3 regions of the Streptomyces sp. AC602_WCS936 genome follow, and region 3 is predicted to be linked to each of the others. Evidence: riboswitches for the same ligand, from Rfam matches in the RefSeq annotation. Region 3 holds a riboswitch; each other region holds the start of a gene.

The links. A riboswitch is a leader RNA that binds a small molecule or an ion and turns the genes downstream of it on or off. The one in region 3 is predicted to bind cyclic di-AMP.
Positions count from the first base shown of each region.
Region 1: another riboswitch for cyclic di-AMP. It lies ahead of KUM03_RS03895 (transglycosylase SLT domain-containing protein); the one in region 3 lies ahead of KUM03_RS30485 (M23 family metallopeptidase).
Region 2: another riboswitch for cyclic di-AMP. It lies ahead of KUM03_RS08220 (M23 family metallopeptidase); the one in region 3 lies ahead of KUM03_RS30485 (M23 family metallopeptidase).

Region 1 is NZ_JAGMUF010000008.1:240,799-248,510, reverse strand. It holds gene KUM03_RS03915 (polysaccharide deacetylase family protein) at 1-501, opposite strand, end outside; gene KUM03_RS03910 (glycosyltransferase family 2 protein) at 498-1,868, opposite strand; gene KUM03_RS03905 (GNAT family N-acetyltransferase) at 1,930-2,994, opposite strand; gene KUM03_RS03900 (HAD family hydrolase) at 3,271-4,080, shown strand; gene KUM03_RS03895 (transglycosylase SLT domain-containing protein) at 4,134-4,625, opposite strand; cyclic di-AMP (ydaO/yuaA leader) riboswitch at 4,630-4,797, opposite strand; gene KUM03_RS03890 (polyprenyl synthetase family protein) at 5,497-6,507, shown strand; gene KUM03_RS03885 (DUF2092 domain-containing protein) at 6,771-7,712, shown strand, end outside.
Region 2 is NZ_JAGMUF010000017.1:110,304-118,015, forward strand. It holds gene KUM03_RS08205 (DNA topoisomerase (ATP-hydrolyzing) subunit A) at 1-1,952, opposite strand, end outside; gene KUM03_RS08210 (pitrilysin family protein) at 2,273-3,640, shown strand; gene KUM03_RS08215 (pitrilysin family protein) at 3,637-5,025, shown strand; cyclic di-AMP (ydaO/yuaA leader) riboswitch at 5,217-5,381, shown strand; gene KUM03_RS08220 (M23 family metallopeptidase) at 5,394-6,158, shown strand; gene KUM03_RS08225 (GntR family transcriptional regulator) at 6,379-7,074, shown strand; gene KUM03_RS08230 (HPr family phosphocarrier protein) at 7,228-7,509, opposite strand; partial or broken gene KUM03_RS08235 (GNAT family N-acetyltransferase) at 7,710-7,712, shown strand, end outside.
Region 3 is NZ_JAGMUF010000112.1:156,755-164,466, forward strand. It holds gene KUM03_RS30465 (MBL fold metallo-hydrolase) at 1-405, opposite strand, end outside; gene KUM03_RS30470 (carboxymuconolactone decarboxylase family protein) at 583-1,170, shown strand; gene KUM03_RS30475 (TetR/AcrR family transcriptional regulator) at 1,223-1,843, shown strand; gene KUM03_RS30480 (SGNH/GDSL hydrolase family protein) at 1,872-2,657, opposite strand; gene KUM03_RS30485 (M23 family metallopeptidase) at 2,891-3,847, opposite strand; cyclic di-AMP (ydaO/yuaA leader) riboswitch at 3,852-4,009, opposite strand; gene KUM03_RS30490 (tyrosine-protein phosphatase) at 4,432-5,229, shown strand; gene KUM03_RS30495 (DUF6126 family protein) at 5,239-5,361, opposite strand; gene KUM03_RS30500 (helix-turn-helix domain-containing protein) at 5,358-6,023, opposite strand; gene KUM03_RS30505 (aspartate aminotransferase family protein) at 6,100-7,485, opposite strand; gene dxs (1-deoxy-D-xylulose-5-phosphate synthase) at 7,486-7,712, opposite strand, start outside.

The DNA.
Region 1 (7,712 bases), on a different contig from region 3:
GAGGGCGTCTTCCAGTACCGCCTTGGACCTGCGCAGTTCGTACGCCAGGTCCTTGGCGGACAGGGTGTCGAGCTGGGCATGGGTGACGGTGTGGCTGCCGATCTCCATGCCGGAACGTTCCAGCTCCGCCGCCTCGCCCAGCGTCATCATCGGCGCGGGCGGCAGCAGGCTGCGGCCGCCGGGGGCGATGGCTCCGGTGGTCAAGTACGCGGTGGCGGGCATCCCGCGCTCGGCCAGCACCTCGGCCGTGGGGCCGGGCAGGTCGGCGAAGCCGTCGTCGAAGGTGAGCAGTACCGGCCGGGGCGGCAGCGGGGCCCGCCCGGCGAGGTGGTCGGCGAGCACGCTGATGGTGACGGGCGTCCGGCCGCTGTCGGCGATCGCGTCGAGGTGCGCCGCGAACTCCTTGGGGCGGACGGTGAACTCGGCGATCCACGAGGGCGGGTCGTCCATCACCGCGTGGTACAGGAAGACCGGTATGTGCGCGGTCGTCCCCTCGTTCATCTCGCCTCCAGCCCGACCGTACGCAGCGCCCGGCGGGCGCGCAGATAGCCGACGGGGCCGTACAGCATGCCCCGGCGCTGCAGCCGGGACAGCCGCCGCGGCCAGGGATGCGTACGGGAGTCGTGCCCACCCGGCACGCCCGCCCCCGCCCCCGCGTCACCGGAACCGCCACCCGCACCGCCCCCCGCACCGATCGCGCGCACGGCCGTCAGCCCCCGCGCGTGAACCAGCCCGCCCGGCACCCGCGCGAGGAAGGCCGGCAGCAGCGCGGGCCGGTTCACCAGGATCGCCGTGAGGTACGCGGTGAGGCCGGCGCCGTAGCCGTACGCCTGCGTCTCCAGGTCCCGCCAGGTCTCCCGGTGGTGGTGCCAGACCAGCGCGCTCGGCGTGTACCGCAGCCGCCGCCCCTCGGCGAGGACGCGGACGAACCCGTAGAGGTCGTCGCCGCCACGCGCCCGTGTGCCCGCGCCGGTCGCCGGGTCGAAGCCGCCCACCGAACGCAGCACCGCCGTGCGGAAGGCCATGTTGGCGCCGGAGCCGAAGCGGCCCGCGGTGAACGGGAACAGCGGCTCGCCGGCGGGCGGGTGCGCCGGGTCGTACGTGCGCGGGGTGAACCCCTTCGCGAAGCCGCCGTGGCTCTCCAGCAGCACCTGGGCGGGGGTGCGCAGCCGCGCGGGCAGGATCAGCCCCGTGGTACAGCCCAGTCCCGGGTCGGTGGCGAAGGGCGCGGTCAGTTCGGTGAGCCAGCGCGGGTCGGCGACCACGTCGTCGTCGGTGAAGGCGACCACCTGGCCGCGTACGGCCGCCAGGCCCCGGTTGTGCGCGATGGCGAGTCCCGGCACCGGTTCGCATACGTACCGCACCCGCTCGCCGTACTTCCGCTCGACCAGTTCCCGGGTCTCCTCGGTCACGGGCGCGTTGTCGACGACGACGACCTCGAAGTCCGGGTGGTCCTGGGCGAGCAGCGAGTCCAGGGCGCGGGCCAGTTGGCCGGCGCGTTCCCGGGTGGCGACCACGACACTGGCGGACGGCGGCACGGGCAACGGCTCCGGCGGCGCCTGCGGGGGCAGCTCCCGGGCGAGCCCGGCCAGCACCGCCACCGGGTCCGCGCCGTCGGGCACCTGCCCGAGGAGGGTGCCGACGGGCTGCCCCGCACGTCTGACCAGTACGAACACCGAACCGGGCGTGACCGGTGGGCCGCCCGGCCCCGGTCTCAGCGCTACGCCCTCGTCGCCAGGGTCGCCCCCCGCCCCCGCCGCCCCCCGAGCACCGGGCAGATCCAGTTCGGCGACCTGCACCGGCCCGATGCCCAGGAACTGCTCGATCTCCCGCCGTGTCTCCCGCCGCGCACGCCGCCCACCGGCCATGCGCCCACCCCCTCGTGGTTGCCCTCTGCATCCCGAAACATCCCGAACGACCTGCGCGCCGTCACGACCGGCGCAGCCGGCCCGCTCCCCGCAGCGTCCGCACCGCCAGCGACGCCAGCCGCGGCCTCCCGCGCACGAAACCGTGCGCGCGGCGGACCGGTTCGCGGCCCAGCCAGTGCAGCGCGGCGCCCGCTCCCGGACGCGTCGCCGCGCCCTCGTACACGGGCAGTTCGCCGGTCTTCAGCGAGTCCTTGTACTCCGCCGGGCCCCGCCCCATGTCGAGCATGCCGATGCCCTCGGCAGCTGCGGCCTCGGCCATCCGCAGGTGCAGGACCAGCCCCGGCGAGTACTTGGCGAAGTCCGGGTCGTACGCCGGGAACCAGCACGCCAGGACCGTCGCCGAGCGCAGCCCGAAGTGGGCGGCGATCGGCCGTCCGCCGGCGTAGAGCACGGACAGCGTGCCCGTGCACTCGGTCGCCCGGGTCCCGGCCAGCCGCCCGACGAGCCGGGTGATCCACTCCTGGGCGAACCGGTCCCGGCGCCCCGTCCTGCGGTATTGCGCCGATTTCCAGCCCATGAGGGCGCGCAGCGCGGCCGGGTCCCGCTCGTCGAAGACGAAGCGCACGTCCCCGACCTGGCGGCCGAGCCGGCGCTCCTTGGCGAGGGTCGTCTTCAGGAACTTCGGCGACCGCGCGCGCAACGCGCTCTCGTACGCCGCGTACCCCTGCTCCACGTCGATGACGTAGGTGGCGTGCTCCTCGGCGGCGTGCGGCACGAACAGTCCCTGCTCCGCCTCCAGGTTGTCGAAGGCGAAGCTGGACAGGGAGCAGGCCCGCAGCAGTCGGCGGGTGTCCGGGGCGAGGTCCTGGCGGAGCACCGCCCCCTGGCAGTCCGACACCCCGAGCCCGATCGCGCGGCCCTGCCCCAGCGGCCCGCGCTCGTGCGGCAGGAAACCCGCCGCCTCGCCGCCGTCGTACACCACCGCCACCCGCGCCCGCGGCCGTACCCGGCCCACGACCTCGGTGAACTCCGGTTCCATGAACGGATTGCGTGGTGCCGACGACTTGGCGCGCAGCTCGCGCCAGCGTTCCCGTTCCCCCTCGCCCAGTTCCTCCGGCCTGAGCACACGCACACGTCCGCTGTTCAACCCGACCCCCCGATCAAGTCCCCCCTGGACACAAGGAAGGTACCTCCGGGGCCGCCCGGCCGGTAGGCAGCGGACCATCTTGTTGCCAACCGGTGCACAGGCCTTTAACCGGCTTTAGCCGATGATGTGCCAGGTTTCGGACACGTTCGGGCGTCGTCGTGCGTAGTCGGACGTACTCGCGGCGTCCTCGTTCGGAAGCGGTCCGGAAGCGGTCGCGGGTGAGTCGGGCACGTGCCGCGTCCGTATTCTCTGATCATGGACCGCACCGCATATTCACTCGTCGCCACCGACCTCGACGGCACGCTGCTCCGCGGCGACGACACGGTCTCCGACCGGTCGCTGGCCGCGCTGGCCCGGGCGGCCGGCGCCGGTGCGCGGCACCTGGTGGTGACGGGGCGGCCGGCGCCCCGGGTGCGCCCCCTCCTGGACCGCCTCGGCTGCACGGGGCTCGCGGTGTGCGGACAGGGCGCGCAGGTGTACGACGCGGGCGCGCACCGGATGCTCTGGTCGGTCACCCTGGACCGGGAACTGGCCGAAACCGCGCTCGGCAAGATCGAGGCGGAGGTCGGGCAGGTGTACGCCGCGGTCGACCAGGACGGGGTGGACGGCCTCACCCTCATCGAGCCCGGGTACCTGATGCCCCACCCGACGCTGCCCGCGGTGCGCGTCGACCGGCGCGACGAACTGTGGGCCACGCCGATCAGCAAGGTGCTGCTGCGTCACCCCGACCTGTCCGACGACGAGTTGGCGGCGACGGCGCGCGCGGTGGTCGGCTCGCTGGCCACGGTCACCATGTCGGGTCCGGGGACGGTGGAGCTCCAGCCGTGCGGCATCACCAAGGCGACCGGCCTCGCGCTGGCCGCCGAGCGCCTGGGAGTGGGCCGGCGGCGGACGATCGCCTTCGGGGACATGCCCAACGACATCCCCATGTTCCACTGGGCGGCCCACGGCGTCGCCATGGCCGGCGCCCACCCCGAACTCAAGGCGGTCGCCGACGAGGTCACCACGACGAACGAGGACGACGGCGTGGCCGTCGTCCTCGAACGGATCTTCAGTACCTCTTAGCGCAGCTCAGCTCAGTACGCGCCTGGTACGGCTCAGTACGCGCCTGGTACGGCTCAGTACGCGCCGAAGACGTTGTCGATCGAGCCGTAGCGGTCGGCCGCGTAGTTGCAGGCGGCGGTGATGTTGGCGACCGGGTCGTACGGGTCCCAGGAGGTGCCGGGCACGTGGTACGCCTGGAAGGTCGGGTCGATCACCTGGAGCAGGCCCTTGGACGGGGTGCCGTTGACGGCGTTGATGTCCCAGTTGTTGATGGCGAGCGGGTTGCCGGACGACTCCCGCATGATGTTGCGGTGAATGCCCTCGTACGTGCCCGGGATGCCGTGCTGCGCCATGACGTCCAGCGACTCCCGGATCCAGCCGTCGAGGGTGTTCGAGTACGTCGTCGTGGCGGTGGCTGCGGCCGGCGCGGCGGCCGGGGTGGCCGCGGAGGCGCTGGTGGCACCGATGAGCGGCAGGGCGAGCACCGCGGCGCCGGTGCCGGCGACAGCGAGCTTGCGGGCGAGGCGGCTGGTGCGGGCGTGACGGTTCTGACCGTTGGCAGACATGCTGAGTCCCTCTCCTTACGCCTGCGAGGTGAGCTGTCGGGTTCGGGCGGGGAGGTGCCCGGCCGGGCCCTGACGGGCACGGCTTCACCCCTAGCCGCTCCGGTGGTGACCGGTGCGGCGACTTACCTGGGTCCCCCGCTCCTGCCGGCGAGTGTGTTGGCGGATGACTGTGCGTCCGGGCGGTGGCAGGATTCGGCGTCCGCCCGACAGGCCGGGAACGTATGCGAGAGCACATGTCCGGAACAAGTGCAGGAATCACCCAACGCGCCTGTTGACCTTGGTCTGGGGCATTTGGGGCGCTTGATCCTTTGCGGCTGCCAAGCTTCAACTCGCTTGCGGGGCAAAGGGAGGGCGCAGTCGGCGGCCGGGTTGCCTGCGGGCGGCGTGAAGTGAGCCAACTCACCGCCCTCAACAAGAGCGGCAAATCGGGCATTCAGCTTAAGTGTGAGTCAATCGTCCGCAGGTTGGGAGGGCTTCGGAGGCGGGTGCGTGGCCGGTTCGGGGTGCCGTCGGGTGGGCTTCGTATTCGGCCGCCGCGCCGTCCGGTGTTCACGAGCGCGTCGTGCGGGCATGCGTTCGTATCGGATACGTATCGGAGGGAGGGCCGAGTGGGTGACGTACTCGGAGTGCGGGCCGTTGGGAGGAGTGATGTGATCTTCGGTGGCGGCTTTCGGCCTCGAGGATGTCGATCGATATCTGCTCATATCGCCTGATCAAAAACATACCGCGCATGATCCGATACCGACCGGCCTGTAACGGTGGGCGCTAGCGGTGATCGAAACGTGACCGGATACGCTGACTTGAGTGGTGGCAGCGACCTATCGACAAACCAGGTAATCGCCAGTAGACACCAGCAGACAGGAGACCCCTCGTGACCGTCGTCGGGCCGTTCGGGCTGAGCGTGCGGGACCAGGCTCTGGAAGCCGATGTCCAGGCCGGATTGGTTGCGGTCGAGGAAGGGTTGCTTGAGGCAACCAAAAGCGAGGTGCCCTTCATCACGGAGGCCGCCCAGCACCTGGTGCGGGCCGGCGGCAAACGGTTCCGGCCACTGCTGGTGATGCTCTCGGCCCAGTTCGGCGACCGCTACGCCCCCGGCATCGTGCCCTCGGCCGTCGTCGTCGAGCTGACCCACCTCGCCACCCTGTACCACGACGACGTGATGGACGAGGCCGCTGTGCGCCGCGGGGTGTCGAGCGCCAACACCCGCTGGGGCAACTCGGTCGCCGTCCTCACCGGCGACTTCCTCTTCGCCCGCGCCTCCCAGATCCTCGCCGACCTCGGGCCCGAGGCGGTCCGCGTGCAGGCCCTGGCGTTCGAGCGGCTGGTCACCGGCCAGATCCTCGAGACGGCCGGACCGCAGGACGGACGTGACCCGGTCGACCACTACCTGGACGTGCTGGGCGGCAAGACGGGGTCGCTGGTGGCGGTCTCCTGCCGGTTCGGCGCGATGATGTCCGGCGCCGACGAGACGGTCGTCGACGTGCTCACCCAGTACGGCGAGCGGCTCGGCGTCGCCTTCCAGCTCGCGGACGACGTCCTGGACATCGCCTCCGACTCCCACGAGTCCGGCAAGACCCCCGGGACCGACCTGCGCGAGGGCATCCCGACCCTGCCGGTGCTGCGGCTGCGCGAGCGCGCGGAGCGGCTGGGGCTCGCCGAGGACATCGCCCTGTCCGAGCTGCTCGACTCCGACCTGAGCGACGACGTCCGGCACGCCGAGGCGCTGCGCCTGCTGCGCGCCCACCCCGCGCTGGAACAGGCGCGCAAGGACACCGTCCGGTACGCCAGGGACGCCCGGGCGGCGCTGGCCCCGCTGCGGGAGTGCGAGGCGAAGTCCGCGCTGGTGGAGCTGTGCGACGCCGTGGTGCACCGGGCCGGCTGAACGCGCGGCGCGGTGACCCGCCTCACGTCGTAGGCGTACCCCGCCCCCTACGGGCCGGGGGAGGCGCGGCCCGTCCGTGTCATCCCGCAGGAGTACGCGGAGTTGAGTCCGCGGTCTGACGCTTCTTCCCGGCCGATTTGGTCAGATGGACACCACGGAAAACACCAATCCTCACCGATTCGGGTGAGAATGGCGGCTCACGGGTGAGACGACGAGTGCGAGGTCGCGAGACAGCCGCCGCCGACGACGGAGGTAGGGCACAGATGGCACCGATCGATTCCGACGACAACAGGACCGCCGGGGAGGGCGAGGACTCGCGCGCCGGACGGCGCAAGGCCGCGCGCTACGTCGTCCCGGTCGCGGTGATGGGAGTGGCGGCCGCGACGATCGGGCTCGTCCCCGCGATCGCCGACTCCGGGGACCCGGACCTCCCGAAGGTCACGGCGGAACAACTCATAGAGAAGATCGCCAAGTCGGACGTCGAGCAGCTGTCCGGCACGGTGAAGATCACCACGGATCTGGGCCTGCCGAACCTCGGTGGCCTGGAAAGTGGCCTGATGTCCGGTATGTCCGGCGCGCCGGGTGCGGCCGGTGAGGAAGGCGGCTCCGCCGCCGACCCGTCGGCCAAGCTCACCGAGCTGGTGTCCGGCACCCACACGCTGCGGGTCGCGGCGGACGGCCCCGACCGGCAGAAGCTTTCCCTGCTGGAGAACGCCGCCGAGTACAGCCTGATCCACGACGGCAAGGACGTCTGGGGCTACGACAGCGCGTCCAACGAGGTCTACCACTCGACCACGTCCGAGGCGGCCGGGCAGTCGGAGAAACAGAAGAAGCCGGAGAAGCAGTCGAAGCCGGAGCAGGACGTCCCGGCCACGCCGAAGGACTTCGCCGACCAGGCCCTCAAGGCGGTCGACGACACCACCTCCGTCACCGTCGACGGCACCGCGCAGGTGGCCGGCCGGGACGCCTACCGACTGGTGATCGAGCCCAAGCAGGAGGGCTCCACGGTCGGCGCCGTCAGTATCGCGGTGGACGCGAAGACCGGCATGCCGCTGAAGTTCACGCTCACCCCGGCGAGCGGCGGCGCCGCCGTCGTGGACGTGGGCTTCACCCAGGTCAGCTTCGCGAAGCCGGACGCGTCGACCTTCGACTTCACCCCGCCCAAGGGCGCGAAGGTCACCGAGGGCGACGAGATGGCCGGGGCG
Region 2 (7,712 bases), on a different contig from region 3:
GTGATGACCTCCAGCTCGTCCTTGTGGGACGGATAGTCGGGCACCACTCGCTTGACCACGCCCTGTTCCGTGCCGATCGCCAGCCCCGGCGACGACTCGTCCAAGGTGGTCAGGCAGATGACCGTCTCGTCGTCCTCCAGGGACACGAACTCCGCGAGCGGCGCGCCGCCCGAGAGGTTCGGCGTCGGCATGGACTCAGGGAGCTGGGGCAGGTCCACCACGTTCACCCGCAGCAGCCGCCCGCCGGAGGTCACCACGCCCACCTCGCCGCGTGCCGTGGCGGGCACCGCCGAGACGATCAGGTCGTGCTTGACCCGCTTGGCCTTGGCGTCCGTGACCAGGGGCTCGTCGTTCACCGTGCGGGCGAGCAGACCGGTCGAGGACAGCAGCACCCGGCACGGGTCGTCCGCCACCTGGAGCGGAACGGCGGCGACCGGCGCCCCGGACGACTCCAGCAGGACCGTGCGGCGGTCGGTGCCGAACTTCTTGGCGACCGCGGCCAGTTCGGCCGAGACCAGCTTGCGCAGCTCCGCGTCCGAGTCGAGGATCCGGGTCAGCTCCTCGATCTCCGCGTTGAGCCGGTCCTTCTCGGCCTCCAGCTCGATGCGGTCGTACTTGGTGAGCCGGCGCAGCGGCGTGTCCAGGATGTACTGGGTCTGGACCTCGCTCAGCGAGAAGCGCTCCATCAGGCGCTGCTTGGCCTCGGCCGAGTTCTCGCTGGAGCGGATGAGACGGATGACCTCGTCGATGTCCACCAGCGCGACGAGCAGGCCCTCGACCAGGTGCAGACGGTCCCGGCGCTTGCCTCGGCGGAACTCGCTGCGGCGCCGCACCACGTTGAAGCGGTGGTCGAGGTAGACCTCCAGCAGCTCCCTGAGGCCCAGGGTGAGGGGCTGGCCGTCCACCAGGGCGACGTTGTTGATGCCGAAGGACTCCTCCATCGGCGTCAGCTTGTAGAGCTGTTCGAGGACCGCCTCGGGCACGAAGCCGTTCTTGATCTCGATGACCAGGCGCAGACCGTGCTCGCGGTCGGTGAGGTCCTTGACGTCCGCGATGCCCTGGAGCTTCTTCGAGCCGACCAGGTCCTTGATCTTCGCGATGACCTTCTCGGGGCCGACCGCGAAGGGCAGCTCGGTGACGACGAGGCCCTTGCGGCGGGCCGTGACGGTCTCCACGGACACCGTCGCGCGGATCTTGAACGTGCCGCGGCCGGTCTCGTAGGCGTCCCGGATGCCGGGCAGGCCGACGATCCGGCCGCCGGTGGGCAGGTCGGGGCCCGGCACGTGCTTCATCAGCGCGTCCAGGTCTGCGTTCGGGTACCGGATGAGGTGCCGGGCGGCCGCGATGACCTCGCGCAGGTTGTGCGGCGGCATGTTCGTGGCCATGCCGACCGCAATGCCGGAGGCGCCGTTGACCAGCAGGTTGGGGAAGGCGGCGGGCAGCGCCACCGGCTCCTGCTCCTGGCCGTCGTAGTTCGGGCCGAAGTCGACGGTGTCCTCGTCGATGGACTCCGTCATCAGGCCGGCGGCATCGGCCATCCGGCACTCGGTGTACCGCATGGCGGCCGGCGGGTCGTCGTTGCCCAGCGAGCCGAAGTTGCCGTGGCCGTCCACCAGGGGCACGCGCATCGAGAAGGACTGGGCCATGCGCACCAGGGCGTCGTAGATCGACGCGTCGCCGTGCGGGTGCAGCTTGCCCATGACCTCGCCGACGACGCGGGCGCACTTCACGTAACCGCGCTCGGGCCTGAGGCCCATCTCGTTCATCTGGTAGACGATGCGGCGGTGCACGGGCTTGAGGCCGTCCCGGGCGTCCGGCAGCGCACGGGAGTAGATGACCGAGTACGCGTACTCGAGGAAGGAGCCCTGCATCTCGTCGACGACGTCGATGTCGAGGATCTTCTCCTCGTACGAGTCGTCGGGCGGCGGGGTCTTCGTACTACGGCGGGCCATCGCTGCCGGCTCCTTGCTGAAGCGTGAACGGTGATCTGACGCGGTCCATTGTGGACCGCGGCACTGACAGCGACCGACCAGGACCCGTCACGGGCTGCCCGGCCCGGCGCTGCCCGCAGAGTACGCCCTCGTTCCGCACGCCCGTCCCCGGGCCGCCGACCCCGTTCTCGCTCTCGGCGTACGCGGTCCGGGAACTCCACCGGCCGCCCGCACGCTTGCATACAGTGGCAGGATCGGCAGGATCGGCGGAATTCCGCAGTTCCGACCAGTGTTTCCACCCGGCTGACTCCGCTCAGCATTCCGCGATCGAAGGGACGTACATGCCCATGGGTCACACGGCCACAGCCCAGGCAGACTCCGGCGGCCTGACAGCGACCGAGCACCGCCTGGCCAACGGCCTGCGCGTGGTGCTCTCCGAGGACCACCTGACCCCGGTCGCGGCGGTGTGCCTCTGGTACGACGTCGGTTCGCGCCACGAGGTCAAGGGACGTACCGGCCTGGCTCACCTTTTCGAGCACCTCATGTTCCAGGGCTCCGCCCAGGTCAAGGGCAACGGCCACTTCGAACTGGTGCAGGGCGCCGGCGGCTCGCTCAACGGCACCACGAGCTTCGAGCGCACCAACTACTTCGAGACCATGCCCGCCCACCAGCTGGAGCTCGCCCTCTGGCTGGAGGCCGACCGCATGGGTTCCCTGCTGGCCGCCCTGGACGAGGAGTCCATGGAGAACCAGCGCGACGTCGTCAAGAACGAGCGCCGTCAGCGCTACGACAACGTTCCGTACGGCACCGCCTTCGAGAAGCTCACCGCCCTGGCCTACCCGGAGGGGCACCCCTACCACCACACGCCGATCGGCTCGATGGCCGACCTGGACGCGGCGACCCTGGAGGACGCGCGGGCGTTCTTCCGCACGTACTACGCGCCGAACAACGCGGTGCTGTCCGTCGTCGGCGACATCGACTCCGAGCAGACGCTCGCCTGGATCGAGAAGTACTTCGGCTCCATCGCCTCGCACGACGGCAAGCAGCCCCCACGGGACGGCTCACTGCCCGACATCATGGGCGAGCAGCTGCGCGAGGTCGTCGAGGAGGAAGTCCCGGCCCGCGCCCTGATGGCGGCCTACCGCCTGCCGGAGGACGGCACGCGCGCGTGCGACGCGGCCGACCTGGCCCTCACCGTCCTGGGCGGCGGCGAGTCCTCCCGCCTCTACAACCGGCTGGTGCGCCGCGACCGCACGGCCGTCGCCGCCGGGTTCGGCCTGCTGCGGCTCGCCGGAGCGCCTTCCCTGGGGTGGCTGGACGTGAAGACGTCCGGTGACGTCGAGGTGCCGGTCATCGAGACCGCCATCGACGAGGAGCTCGCCCGGTTCGCCGAGGAGGGCCCGACGGCCGAGGAGATGGAGCGCGCCCAGGCGCAGCTGGAGCGCGAGTGGCTGGACCGCCTGGGCACCGTCGCGGGCCGCGCCGACGAACTGTGCCGCTACGCCGTCCTGTTCGGCGACTCCCAGCTCGCCCTCACCGCCGTGCAGCGGGTGCTCGAGGTGACGGCCGAGGAGGTCCAGGAGGTCGCCAGGGCCCGCCTGCGCCCCGACAACCGCGCGGTGCTCGTCTACGAGCCCACCGCCCCCGCCGACGAGACCGCCGCCGACGCGGACGACGCCACCGACGAGAACGAGGAGGCGGCCAAGTGACCGAGCTCGCCACCATGGACTTCCACTCCCAGCCGCAGGGCGGCGAGCCCAAGCCGTGGGCGTTCCCCGCCCCCGAGCGCGGCAGCCTCGACAACGGCCTCACCGTGCTGCACTGCCACCGGCCCGGCCAGCAGGTCGTCGCCGTGGAGGTGCTCCTCGACGCGCCCCTGGACGCCGAGCCCGCCGGACTCGACGGCGTCGCCACCATCATGGCGCGCGCCTTCTCCGAGGGCACCGACAAGCACTCCGCCGAGGAGTTCGCCGCCGAGCTGGAGCGCTGCGGCGCCACCCTCGACGCGCACGCCGACCACCCCGGCGTCCGGCTGAGCCTGGAGGTGCCCGCCTCGCGCCTCGCCAAGGCCCTCGGCCTGCTCGCCGACGCCCTCAGGGCACCCGCGTTCGCGGACGGCGAGGTCGAACGCCTGGTCCGCAACCGGCTCGACGAGATCCCGCACGAGCTGGCCAACCCGGCCCGCCGCGCGGCCAAGGAGCTCTCCAAGGAGCTGTTCCCAGCCGGCTCACGCGTGTCGCGCCCGCGCCAGGGCACCGAGGAGACGGTGGCGAACGTCGACTCCGCCGCCGTACGGGCCTTCTACGAGAAGCACGTGCGTCCCGCCACGGCCACCGCCGTGGTCGTCGGCGACCTCACCGGCATCGACCTCGGCGCGCTGCTCGGCGACACCCTGGGCGCGTGGACCGGCTCCGCCGCCGAACCGCGCCCCGTGCCCCCGGTGACCGCCGACGACCGGGGCCGGGTCGTCATCGTGGACCGTCCCGGCGCCGTCCAGACGCAGCTGCTGATCGGCCGCACCGGCGCCGACCGGCACGACCGCGTCTGGCCCGCACAGGTCCTCGGCACGTACTGCCTCGGCGGCACCCTCACCTCCCGCCTGGACCGCGTGCTGCGCGAGGAGAAGGGCTACACCTACGGCGTACGGGCATTCGGGCAGGTCCTGCTCTCCGCGCCCGACGGCACCGGCGCCGCGATGCTCGCCATCAGCGGCTCCGTCGACACCCCCAACACCGGCCCCGCGCTGCAGGACCTGTGGACGGTGCTGCGCACGCTCGCGGAAGGCGGACTCACCGACGCCGAGCGCGACGTCGCCGTGCAGAACCTGGTGGGCGTGGCGCCGCTGAAGTACGAGACGGCGGCGGCCGTGGCGAGCACGCTGGCCGACCAGGTCGAGCAGCACCTGCCCGACGACTACCAGGCCGCGCTCTACCGCCAACTCGCCGCCACCGGCACCGTGGAGGCCACGGCGGCGGTCGTGAACGCCTTCCCGGTGGACCGCCTGGTGACGGTGCTCGTCGGCGACGCCGCGCAGATCAAGACGCCCGTCGAGGCCCTCGGCATCGGTGAAGTCACCGTGGTGTCGGCCGAGTAGCGCCACGCGCGCGTGGCGGCCCTGGTGACCCGAGTGTCACCAGGGCCGCCGTTTGTCCGAATTGAGGGAGAGACGGCCCGTCTGCCCTGTGGCATGCGCTACAAAAAGCTTGTTGCGTTTGAGGATTGAAGGCAGCCGCGCTTAGCGTCTTCCGGGCTGTTCGTCAGGCAGTACGCCGCACCCGCGGCACCGGACAGTCATCGCCGAGTCCCCGTACGGCGCGAGCCAGGGGAGCCGGGGACCCACCGCAGTCCCTGGGGTGAATCGGACGCCCGCGCGTGCAGCGAGGGGGCCCGTAGGAGACCTTCCACCTCCGAACCCGTCAGCTAACCCGGTAGGCGAGAGGGAAGGAAAGGAACAGCCTCTACATGGCGTTCACGCGCGCCACCGGGAAGCACCGCCGTCCCAGCCGGATGCACCGCACCACCGCCCGCGCGGCGGGAGTCGCGGCCCTCGCCACCACCGGCGTCGTCGGCACCCTCGCCGCACCGGCGCTCGCCGCGGAGCCCGAGGCGGAGCAGACCGGGATCACCCCGGTCATCTCCATCGGCGACTCCATAGCCGACGAGATCGACGCCCAGGCCGCTGCCCAGGAGCAGGCCGCCCAGCTCGCCGCCGCCCGCGAGGCGGCCCGGGAGGCCGCGCGCGAGCGGGCCGCCGAAGCGGCCGAAGAGGCGCGCGAGGCCAAGGAGCGCGCCGCGCGGGAGGCGGAACGCAAGCGCCTCAACACCTTCGTGTCGCCGATCACCGCCTCGTACGTCTCCACCGCCTACCAGGCCGGCAGCTCCCTGTGGTCCTCCGGCAGCCACACCGGGATCGACTTCCACGCCTCCACCGGCACCACCGTGCACGCCGTCGGCGTCGGCACCGTCGTCGAGGCCGGCTGGGGCGGGGCGTACGGCAACCAGGTCGTGGTCAAGATGCACGACGGCACGTACACGCAGTACGGCCACCTGTCGTCCATCGGCGTCTCGGTGGGCCAGTCGGTCTCCGCGGGCCAGCAGATCGGCCTCTCCGGTGCCACCGGCAACGTCACGGGACCGCACCTGCACTTCGAGGCCCGTACGGGCGCCGAGTACGGCTCGGACATCGACCCCGTCGCCTACCTCCGCTCCCACGGCGTGAACGTCTGACGACGGACCGCTGACGGCAAGGTTCGGTAAGGTTCTGGAAAGGCCCCGGCTCCCTGAGCGGGGGCCTTTCGCATTTCCACGTGTGGTCCGGGAACGCGACCGCTGTCCAAAAAATGTCCATGAAATCCGGCCCGCCGTCGGATATCCGCTTGACTGGCCTAGAGTCACTGAACACGCGTCAATCGTCGACGTTTCACGGGGATCAAGGCGGAGGTCGGGCATGCGTATTCCGGCGCACTCGGTGTGCACGGCGATCCGGGACGACATCGTCGCCGGTGTCCACGGGCGCGGCGGCCGCCTCACCGAGGAACTCCTCGCCCGCCGCTACGGAGTCTCCCGCGTCCCCGTCCGCGAGGCCCTGCGCACGCTGGAGGCCGAGGGCTTCGTGGTGACCCGGCGGCACGCGGGCGCGTGCGTCGCGGAACCCACCGAACAGGAGGCCGCCGACCTGCTGGAGACCCGTGCCCTCCTGGAACCCCTGGGCGCCGCACGGGCCGCCCGGCGTCGCACCGATGCCCACCTCAAGGTGCTGCGCGGGCTGGTCAGGCTCGGTCAGGAACGTGCCGGGCAGGGCCGCGGCGAGGACTTGCGCGCACTGGACGGGTGGTTCCACGAGACCCTCGCCCAGGCCGCCTGCAGTCCCTCCCTGGCGTCCCTGCTGACCCAGTTGCGCCGCAAGATCGCCTGGATGTACGCCGTGGCGGCGCCGGCCGATCCGGCGGGCTGCTGGGCGGAGCACGGCGCGATCACCGACGCGGTGGCCCGGGGCGACGGCGAGCGCGCGCGGGCGCTCATGGCGCTGCACACCGAGCGGTCCGCTCCCGCGTACCGACTGCGGTTCGCCCCCGAGGGCGGGCGGACCGAGAGCGTGAGGAATTCGCAACGTGCCGTAAACACGCCGAGCCTGCGGTATTAACACGCGGCCCATATACAAGAGGTATTGATTGAAGGGGTATTTTGCGCTGCCTGCGAATGCCCTCGAAAATCGGTAGCGCGGTTCGTGGAGAGGGGAAAAGAAAAGCCCGCCCGGTGCTCCGGGCGGGCCGTTCGGCATTGCTCTTGCCGTCGGTCAGACGGTCTCGGGAAGCTCCTCGAGGCCCTCGGTGACCAGCTTCGCCAGCCGGTCGAGGGCGGCGTCCGCGCCCTCGGCGTCGGAGGCGAGGACGATCTCCTCGCCGCCCTGGGCGCCGAGGCCGAGGACGGCCAGCATGGAGGCCGCGTTGACGGGGGAACTGTCGGCCTTGGCGATCGTGACCGGGACGCCTGTGGCCGTGGCGGCTCGGACGAAGATGGAGGCGGGGCGGGCGTGGAGGCCCTCGGCCCAGCCGACGTTGACGCGGCGCTCAGCCATGTGATGCTGCCCTTCAGGTGTTCAAGGTTTCATGTTGTCTAGACCAGTCTTGTCTAGACCAGTTTCCCACATCGTGAAGCGTGCCGGGACGGCGCCGTGCGCCGCCCCGCGTGACCGTCGGACCGCGGCCTCGGCCCGACCTTCCGTCCTCCACAGACTGCCTCGCGCCGTTGTCGTACGCGAGCCGTACTCTGGGGCCCATG
Region 3 (7,712 bases):
TTTCGGCCCGGCGAAGGGGAACGGGGAGCACCGCTCGCCCCACACCGGGTCGAAGAGCACCCGCTGTCCGTCGATCTCGGCGAGCACGCTGGAGTGGCCCATCCAGGTCAGGCGCAGTCCGGTGGCGGGCGGCCGGGCGAGGTCGGCGAGTGTGGTGGCGTGCACGGGGACGGTGCCCCGCGGGGCGCGGCCGAGCCGCGACTGCTTGTCGAAGTAGATCTTGGCGAACTCGCGGGCCGAGCCGGAGGGCCGGGTCCGGGCGGTGCCCCCGGGGTTCTGGAAGACGCCGTCGCGGAAGTTCGGCGATCGGCGGATGCGCGCCATGCGCGCGCCGGTGGGGTCCGCGCCGAAGGCCGCGGGCAGCGGCAGGCGGAGCCCCTGGTTCGGGGAACGGAAACCGGCCACGGTACCTCCAGGTGAAGTGGATCGGGCTCTCATTGTCGTCTCGTGCGACTCTCGCCCGACGTCACTCGAACGACCGATGTCACATCCGTGTTCCCTCCGTCCGTCGTACCGGTGTGGGCGCCCGGCAGGAGCGCCCGGAAGCGCACGGCACGACCGACGGACAGGAAGGTGGCCCCCATGGCCCGCGTATCTCTCAACCCGCCCCGCACGATCTTCTTCCGCGTGATGGAGTGGTACTCCCGGCGGACGTACGGCAAGGTCCTGGACCCCGGTAAGGCGCTCGCCCACAATCCGCGGGTGCTCTGGGGCTACCTGCGGTTCGAGCAGTCCGTCGCGAAGTGGAAGAGGCTGGACGCCGACCTGAAGGCGCTCGCCGTGATGGCCTCGGCCGCCTCGATCGGCTGCTCGTGGTGCATGGACTTCGGATACTGGGAGAACGCCGAGCGCGGCATGGACCGCCGCAAGCTCCACGACGTGCCGGTGTGGCGGGAGAGCGACGCCTACACGCCGCTGGAGCGGGACGTCATGGAGTACGCCGAGGCGATGACGGCGACGCCGCCGGCGGTCGGTGACGAACTCGCCGCCCGGCTGCGTACGGCGCTGGGCGAGTCGGCGTTCGTGGAGCTGACGGCCATGGTCGCCGTCGAAAACCTGCGTTCCCGCATCAACGCGGCGCTCGATCTGACCAGCCAGGGCTTCAAGGACTCGTGCGAGGTGCCCGGCGCCAGGCCCACGGACACGGCCACCACCGCGACGGCGGACTGAGCCTCCCGGCGGCTGTCGCCGCAGGTCCGGGCACCTGTATAGGGTGACGGGCGTGGGGAGAGTCCGGTTGAGTGTGGCGCAGCGGCGCGAGGAGCTGCTGCGTGCGGCCGTGGAGCAGATATCGGCGCGGGGCGTGGCGGCGCTGCGGATCGCCGACGTGGCCGCCGCGCTCGGGGTCAGCAACGCGCTGGTGCTCTACCACTTCTCCACGAAGGAGAAGCTCGTCGCCGCCGCGTTCACGCATGCCGCCCAGGACGATCTCGCGCGCCTGCGCAAGCTGCTCGGCCGGCGCACGTCGGCGCTGCGCCGGCTGCGGGCGGCCGTGCGGTGGTACGCCCCGACCGGGCAGGCCAAGGGCTGGCGGCTGTGGATCGAGGGCTGGGCGGCGGCGCTGCGCGAACCCGCGCTGCGGGAGGTCACCCGGGAGCTGGACCGGCAGTGGAAGGCGGCGCTCTCCGGGGTCATCGCCGAGGGCGTGGCCGCCGGGGAGTTCCGGTGCGCGGATCCCGACGGCGCCGCCCTGCGCCTGACCGCCTTCCTCGACGGGATGGCCGTGCAGCTGACGTCGTACGCGGGCACGGTGCCCCGGGCGCGGGCCCGCGAGTGGACGGACGAGGCGCTCGCCCGGGAGCTGGGCCTGGACCGGGAGACGCTGACGGCGTCCCGCGACTAGCACCAGCGCGTTCAGAGCGGCGAGTACGTCAGGCCACCGAAGAGATCCGCATCCTGATGTCGTCCGCCGACAGCGTCCCCTTGGCGCTCACGTGGTCGCCCGAGGACTCGCCGCGCAGCCGGCGTCCGAACCACGGCACCAGGTACTCGCGGGCCCAGTGCACGTCGTCCCGCCGGACGTCCAGGGTGCCGCGGGGCGGCAGCGGCGGCCAGGGCTGGTCCGGGTCGGCGGGGACGGGCAGGCCGAGGACCTGGCCCGCGCGCAGTGCCACCCGCGTGTGGCCCTCCGGCGACAGGTGCAGCCGGTCGGCGTCCCACGCCCTGCGGTCCTGGACGGTGCGCAGCGACCACAGGTCGAGCACGGGGCAGCCGTAGCGGTCGGCGACGGCACGGACGTGTCCGTTGTACGTGGCGATCTTGCCGCGCAGGTGCTTGAGGACGGGCACCCCGCGGGTGTCGAATCCGGTCGTCACCAGGACGGTGCCCGCGGCGGCGGTCAGCGCGGCCACCGCCCGCTCGAACCGCTCGGCCACCTCGTCGGGGTCGGTGCCGGGCCGGATGATGTCGTTGCCGCCGGCGCAGAACGAGACCAGGCCCGGCGCGAGTTCGACGGCCCGCGGCACCTGCTCGGCCACGATCTGGTCGAGCAGCCTGCCGCGTACGGCGAGGTTCGTGTACGTGAAGTCGCCCTCGGGGCGCCGGTCCGCGAGCAGTACGGCGAACCGGTCGGCCCAGCCGACGAACGCCCCGTCGGGGCCGGGGTCGCCGACGCCCTCGGTGAAGCTGTCCCCCACCGCCACGTACGACCCGATCACTGTTCTGCTGTCACTCTTCGAATCGTCTGCCACATCGGCCCATCATTCACCTCGGAATGTGACCTACGCGACCGTAGGAAAGGGTTGACGGGCGGTGAGAAACACCACGCCTAAAGTGTTCACCAATTCAGGAATACGCCGGAGGGCGGACAGGCCGAAGGCCGGACCCGGGGATCGGGGTCCGGCCTTCGGTGGCGCGGGGCCGCGCCGAAACGGTCGTCAGGAAGCGGCCGTCAGAGAGAGACGCCGTGCGAGCGCAGGTACGCGATCGGGTCCACGTCCGAGCCGTAGTCCGGGGTGGTGCGGATCTCGAAGTGCAGGTGCGGGCCGGTGACGTTGCCGGTGGCACCCGACAGGCCGACCTGCTGACCCGCCGTCACGGACTGGCCGGCCGAGACGGAGAGGGAGGACAGGTGGGCGTACTGGGCGTAGTGGCCGTCGGCGAGCTGGATGACGACCTGGTTGCCGTAGGCGCCGCCCCAGCCGGCGGAGACGACGGTGCCCGCGCCGACGGCCTTGAGCGAGGTGCCGGTCGGGACGACGAAGTCGGTGCCGGTGTGGTAGCCGCTGGACCACATGCTGCCCGACTGGTGGTACGGGGTGCCGATGGTGCCGCTCGGGACCGGCGAGACGAAGCCGCTGGTGGTGCCGGCGGACTGGGTGCTCTTGTCGGAGGAGCCGGAGTCCGAGGAGGAGGCCTTCGCGGCATCCGAGGACTTCTCGGCCTCGGCCGACTCGGTCTTCTCGGAGGACGACTTCTCGGTCTGGGCGGGCTTCTCGGCCGCGGGCTGCTCGGCGGCGGGCTGCTCGGACTTGGCGGCCTGGCCGCCGAGCGTGAGCTCCAGGCCCGGGTGGATCAGCGACGGGTCGGACCCGACGGCCTCGCGGTTGTCCGCGTAGAGCTTCTTCCAGCCGCCGTCGACGTCCTGCTCGTCGGCGATCTTCGAGAGGTAGTCACCGCTGCGCACGGTGTACGTGCGCGAGTCGGAGTTCTTCTCGGCGGCGGCCTTCTCGGCCGACGTCGGAACGGACTGCACGGCCTGCTCGGAAACGGACTGAGCGGGGGCGGCCTGGGCACCGGCGGCACCCATCAGCGGGAGCGCGAGCGCGGCGCCGCCGGTTCCGGCGACGGCGATGGCACGGGTCAGGCGCATGGCCTTGGTACGGCGGTGCTTACCCTTCGCGGGCATGGCGAATTCCTCTCCGGCGCCTGCGAGGTGAGCTGTCGGGTTCGGGCTGGAGATGCCCGGCCGCGCCGAGACGCGGCTTAACCCCAAGCCGTTCCGGGAACCGGAACAGGCGGTCGTACCTGTGGGTCCCCCGCTCCTGCCGTGTACGGGTGGTGGATGAATGCGGGCTCCGGTCGGCGGCAGGATTAGGCGTCCGTCCGGATCGGTGGTGAACGTAAGGGACCAAGACGCACAGGGACAAGCGAGGGGTTGCATGGGCGGGTGTTCCGGCTGATCCATTACCGGGAATGCCCGTCACACTCCGTCGATTCCTGAGGCGCCGTTTCTCGTGAACGGCCATGAAAACCGGCTGAATTACGTGAACATGACGGGCAACGCACCGTCACGGATATGACGCTGCTCACGCACCTCTCCCTCAGCCCCTTTTATTCCGCAGCGAGTTGGAATTAAGGCGCCATTTCGGACAGAAAGCCCAGAAGTGGCGCAGTCGGTTGACTTCGCCCCTGCGTCTTCGCACCGTGCCGTATCGTCGAGTGGCACCCGTCGGCGAGCGGCGCCGGCGGGGCGGAGTGGGAGGAGCCCCCGTGACGCAGCAGGTGCCGTCGACCGAACCCGAGCTGGCCGGGGTGCGCAACTTCCGCGACGTGGGCGGACTGCCGACCGTGGACGGACGGAGGGTGCGGCAGGGGGTGCTGTTCCGCAGCGGCCACCTCGCGCACGCCACCGGGGAGGACGCCGCGTTCCTGTCCTCGCTGGGTCTGCACACGATCTTCGACTTCCGCAACGCCGCCGACCAGAAGCTCGACGGCCCGGACGTCGAGCTGCCGGGCGTGCGCAATGTGAACCTGCCGCTGAGCGACCCGGCCGACGGCGCCGAGTTCTGGAAGATGGTCCGCGACGGCGACCTCGACCAGCTGCGCGAGATCCTCGCGGACGACAAGGGCGCCCAGCGGATGATCGACTCGTACCGCATGATCATCAAGGAGCGCACGGCGGAGCACTCCCGGGTGCTGCACGCGCTCGCCGAGGACAGCGTCCCCGCCCTGATGCACTGCGCGGCCGGCAAGGACCGCGCGGGTCTGTCGATCGCGGTCACGCTGCTCGCCCTCGGCGTCGAGCGCGACGCCGTCGTCGAGGACTACCTGAAGTCGAACGCCACGCACCGCCGCTACAAGGTGCGCCGCAGCAGCACCGCCGCCTCCGCCTACTCCCCCGAGGTCATGGAGCTGCTCAGCCCCCTCTTCGACGCGCGCGCCGAGTACCTGGCGGCGGCCTTCGAGACCGTCGAGCAGACCTGGGGCGGCGTCGACGCCTACCTGGAGAAGGGTCTGCGGATCACGCCGCAGACCCGGGAGCGGCTGCGCGAGCGGATGCTGGACTGAGCCGGCCGCTCACCCGCTGTTGGCACCCACCTCGAAGAGCAGGTAGATGAAGGCTGCCAGCACGTGCCCCACGACGAGGTAGATGAAGAGCCGCACCCAGAGTGCGCGCGGGAACTTGTCCTGCATGTTCATGATGTCTCTCCAGGGAAGGGGTGGCCCGGCGTGGTGGCCGGCCCCAGGCACAGCGCCGCCGTCGGGCTCTGGAGCAGCGTGTGGACGAAGAGGAGCTCGACCCCGTCGGCGTCCTGAGCGGCGATGCGGTGCGGGGTCAGCGAGTCGAAGTGCGCGCTGTCCCCCGGACCGAGCCGGTGCACCGCGTCCCCGAGCCGGAGCCGCAGCCGGCCCCGCAGGACGTGGATCCACTCCTCACCGGGATGCACCCGGACGATGTCCCCCTGGGAGCCGTGCGGCACGTGCACGCGCAGGGCCTGCATGCCGCGACCGGCCCCACCGGCCTGCCAGTACGTCCAGCCGCCGGCGAAGGTCGGCTCCATGGCGTCGGCCCGCACGACCGCGTCCCGGTCGGCGGCCGTCTCGCCGAGCAGTTCCGAGACGGTCGTACCGTAGACACGGGCGAGGGACAGGAGCATCGGCAGCGAGGGCTGGCGCTGCCCGGTCTCCAGCCGGGACAGGTGGGCAGGCGACAGTCCGGCGGCACGGGCCGCCGCCTCCAGGGTGAGGACGGCCCGACGCCGCAGGGCACGCAGCTGTGGCGCCACGACGGACACCGCGTCCGCCGGCGGCTCCGGTGCCGACGACTCCGGTGCCGGCGGCCCGGTCTCGTGGGAGGTCATGCCTCCCATTCAGCCCCAGCTTTGCCCGGCAGGCAATTTTCTTGCCCGTGAGGCAAAAGGTGCCCGTGGTGACCCGCTAACGGTTGGCGACCGCCTGCTTGACCAGCGTCTTCCCGAAGTCCCACATCAGGCCGCCGCCGTTGTGCGCGTCCTCCATCACCTCGGTGAAGGCGTCGACGAACCGGTCCGCGTCCGCCGTGTCGATGATCAGCGGCGGGATCAGCTTGATTACCTCCAGGTGGTCGCCGGAGACCTGGGTCAGGATGTGGTGGCGCTGCAGCAACGGCACCACGACCATCTGCGCGAAGAGCCCCTTCCGGGCCGCCTGGAGCATCGTCCAGCGGCTGCGCAGCTTCAGCGACCGGGGCCGGCCGAACTCGATGCCGATCATCAGCCCCCGGCCCCGGACGTCGGCGAGCAGCTCGTAGCGGTCCACCAGCGCCGCGAGCCGGGACTTCAGCCGCTCACCGACCGCGGCGGCGTTCGCGACGATCTCCTCGTTCTCCATCACCGACAGCACCGCGAGCCCGGCCGCCATGGCCTGCGCGTTGGACCCGAAGCTCGCCGAGTGGACCTGCACCCGGTCCATCGAGGAGTACACCTTCTGGAAGATCCAGTCCTTGCCCAGCGTGGCCCCCACGGGCACGTACCCGCCGGACAGCGCCTTGGCGACGCACACCAGGTCGGGCTCCACGCCCTCCTCGTGCTGGAAGGCGTAGAACCTGCCGGTCCGGCCCAGCCCCGTCTGCACCTCGTCGGCGATCAGCAGGGCCTTGTGCCGGTGCAGCAGCTCCTGTGCGGCGCGCAGATAGCCGGGCGGTGCCTCGTGCACGCCCTTGCCCTGGACGGGCTCCACGATCAGCGCGGCCACGTCGCCCTTCTTCAGCTCCCGCGCCAGGGCGTCCACGTCGCCGAGCGGGACGGGGGTGTCGGGCAGCAGCGGTGCGAAGCCGTTGCGGAAGCCGTCCTCGCCGTTGACGGAGAGTGAGCCGGTGGTCAGCCCGTGGAAGGCGTGCGCGCAGTACAGGACCCTCGGTCTGCCGGTCGCGTACCGGGCGAACTTCAGCGCGGTCTCCACCGCCTCCGTGCCGCTGTTGCCGAAGAAGACCCGGTCCAGGTGGGGGCTGTAGGAGAGCAGCTTCTCGGCCAGCAGGCCGGGCAGCGGCGGGCAGTCGAAACGGGTCAGGTCGGCGAGCGAGGCGTCGAGGACGTCGTGCAGTGCCTTGCGGACGACGGGATGGTGACGGCCCAGGCCCATCACCGCGAAACCGGCGAGCATGTCCAGGTAGTCGTTGCCGTCCGCGTCCCAGAAGTGCGCGCCCTCGGCCCGCTCGTAGACCTTGTCGAAGCCGATGGTGCGCAGCATGCGCGGCTGCTGGTGGTTGAGGTACCTGGCGTGCAGCTCGTACCGCTCGGCTCCGCGCTCGGCCAGGAGCGCCCCCAGGTCGAACTCCTTGGTCATTCAGTTCTCTCCTTGCACTGGCGTGGCGATCGGGCCGTCCCCGGTCTCTCCGGCGACGGCCAGGCTCGCGCTGATCCGGCCGGCGATCTCGACCGGGGTGAGACCGATGTCGGCGAGCACCTCGGCGCGCTTGGCGTGCGCGAGGAACTGCTCGGGGATGCCGAACCGGCGCACGGGTACGTCGACCTCGGAGTCTCCGAGCGCCAGCGCCACCGCCGAACCGACCC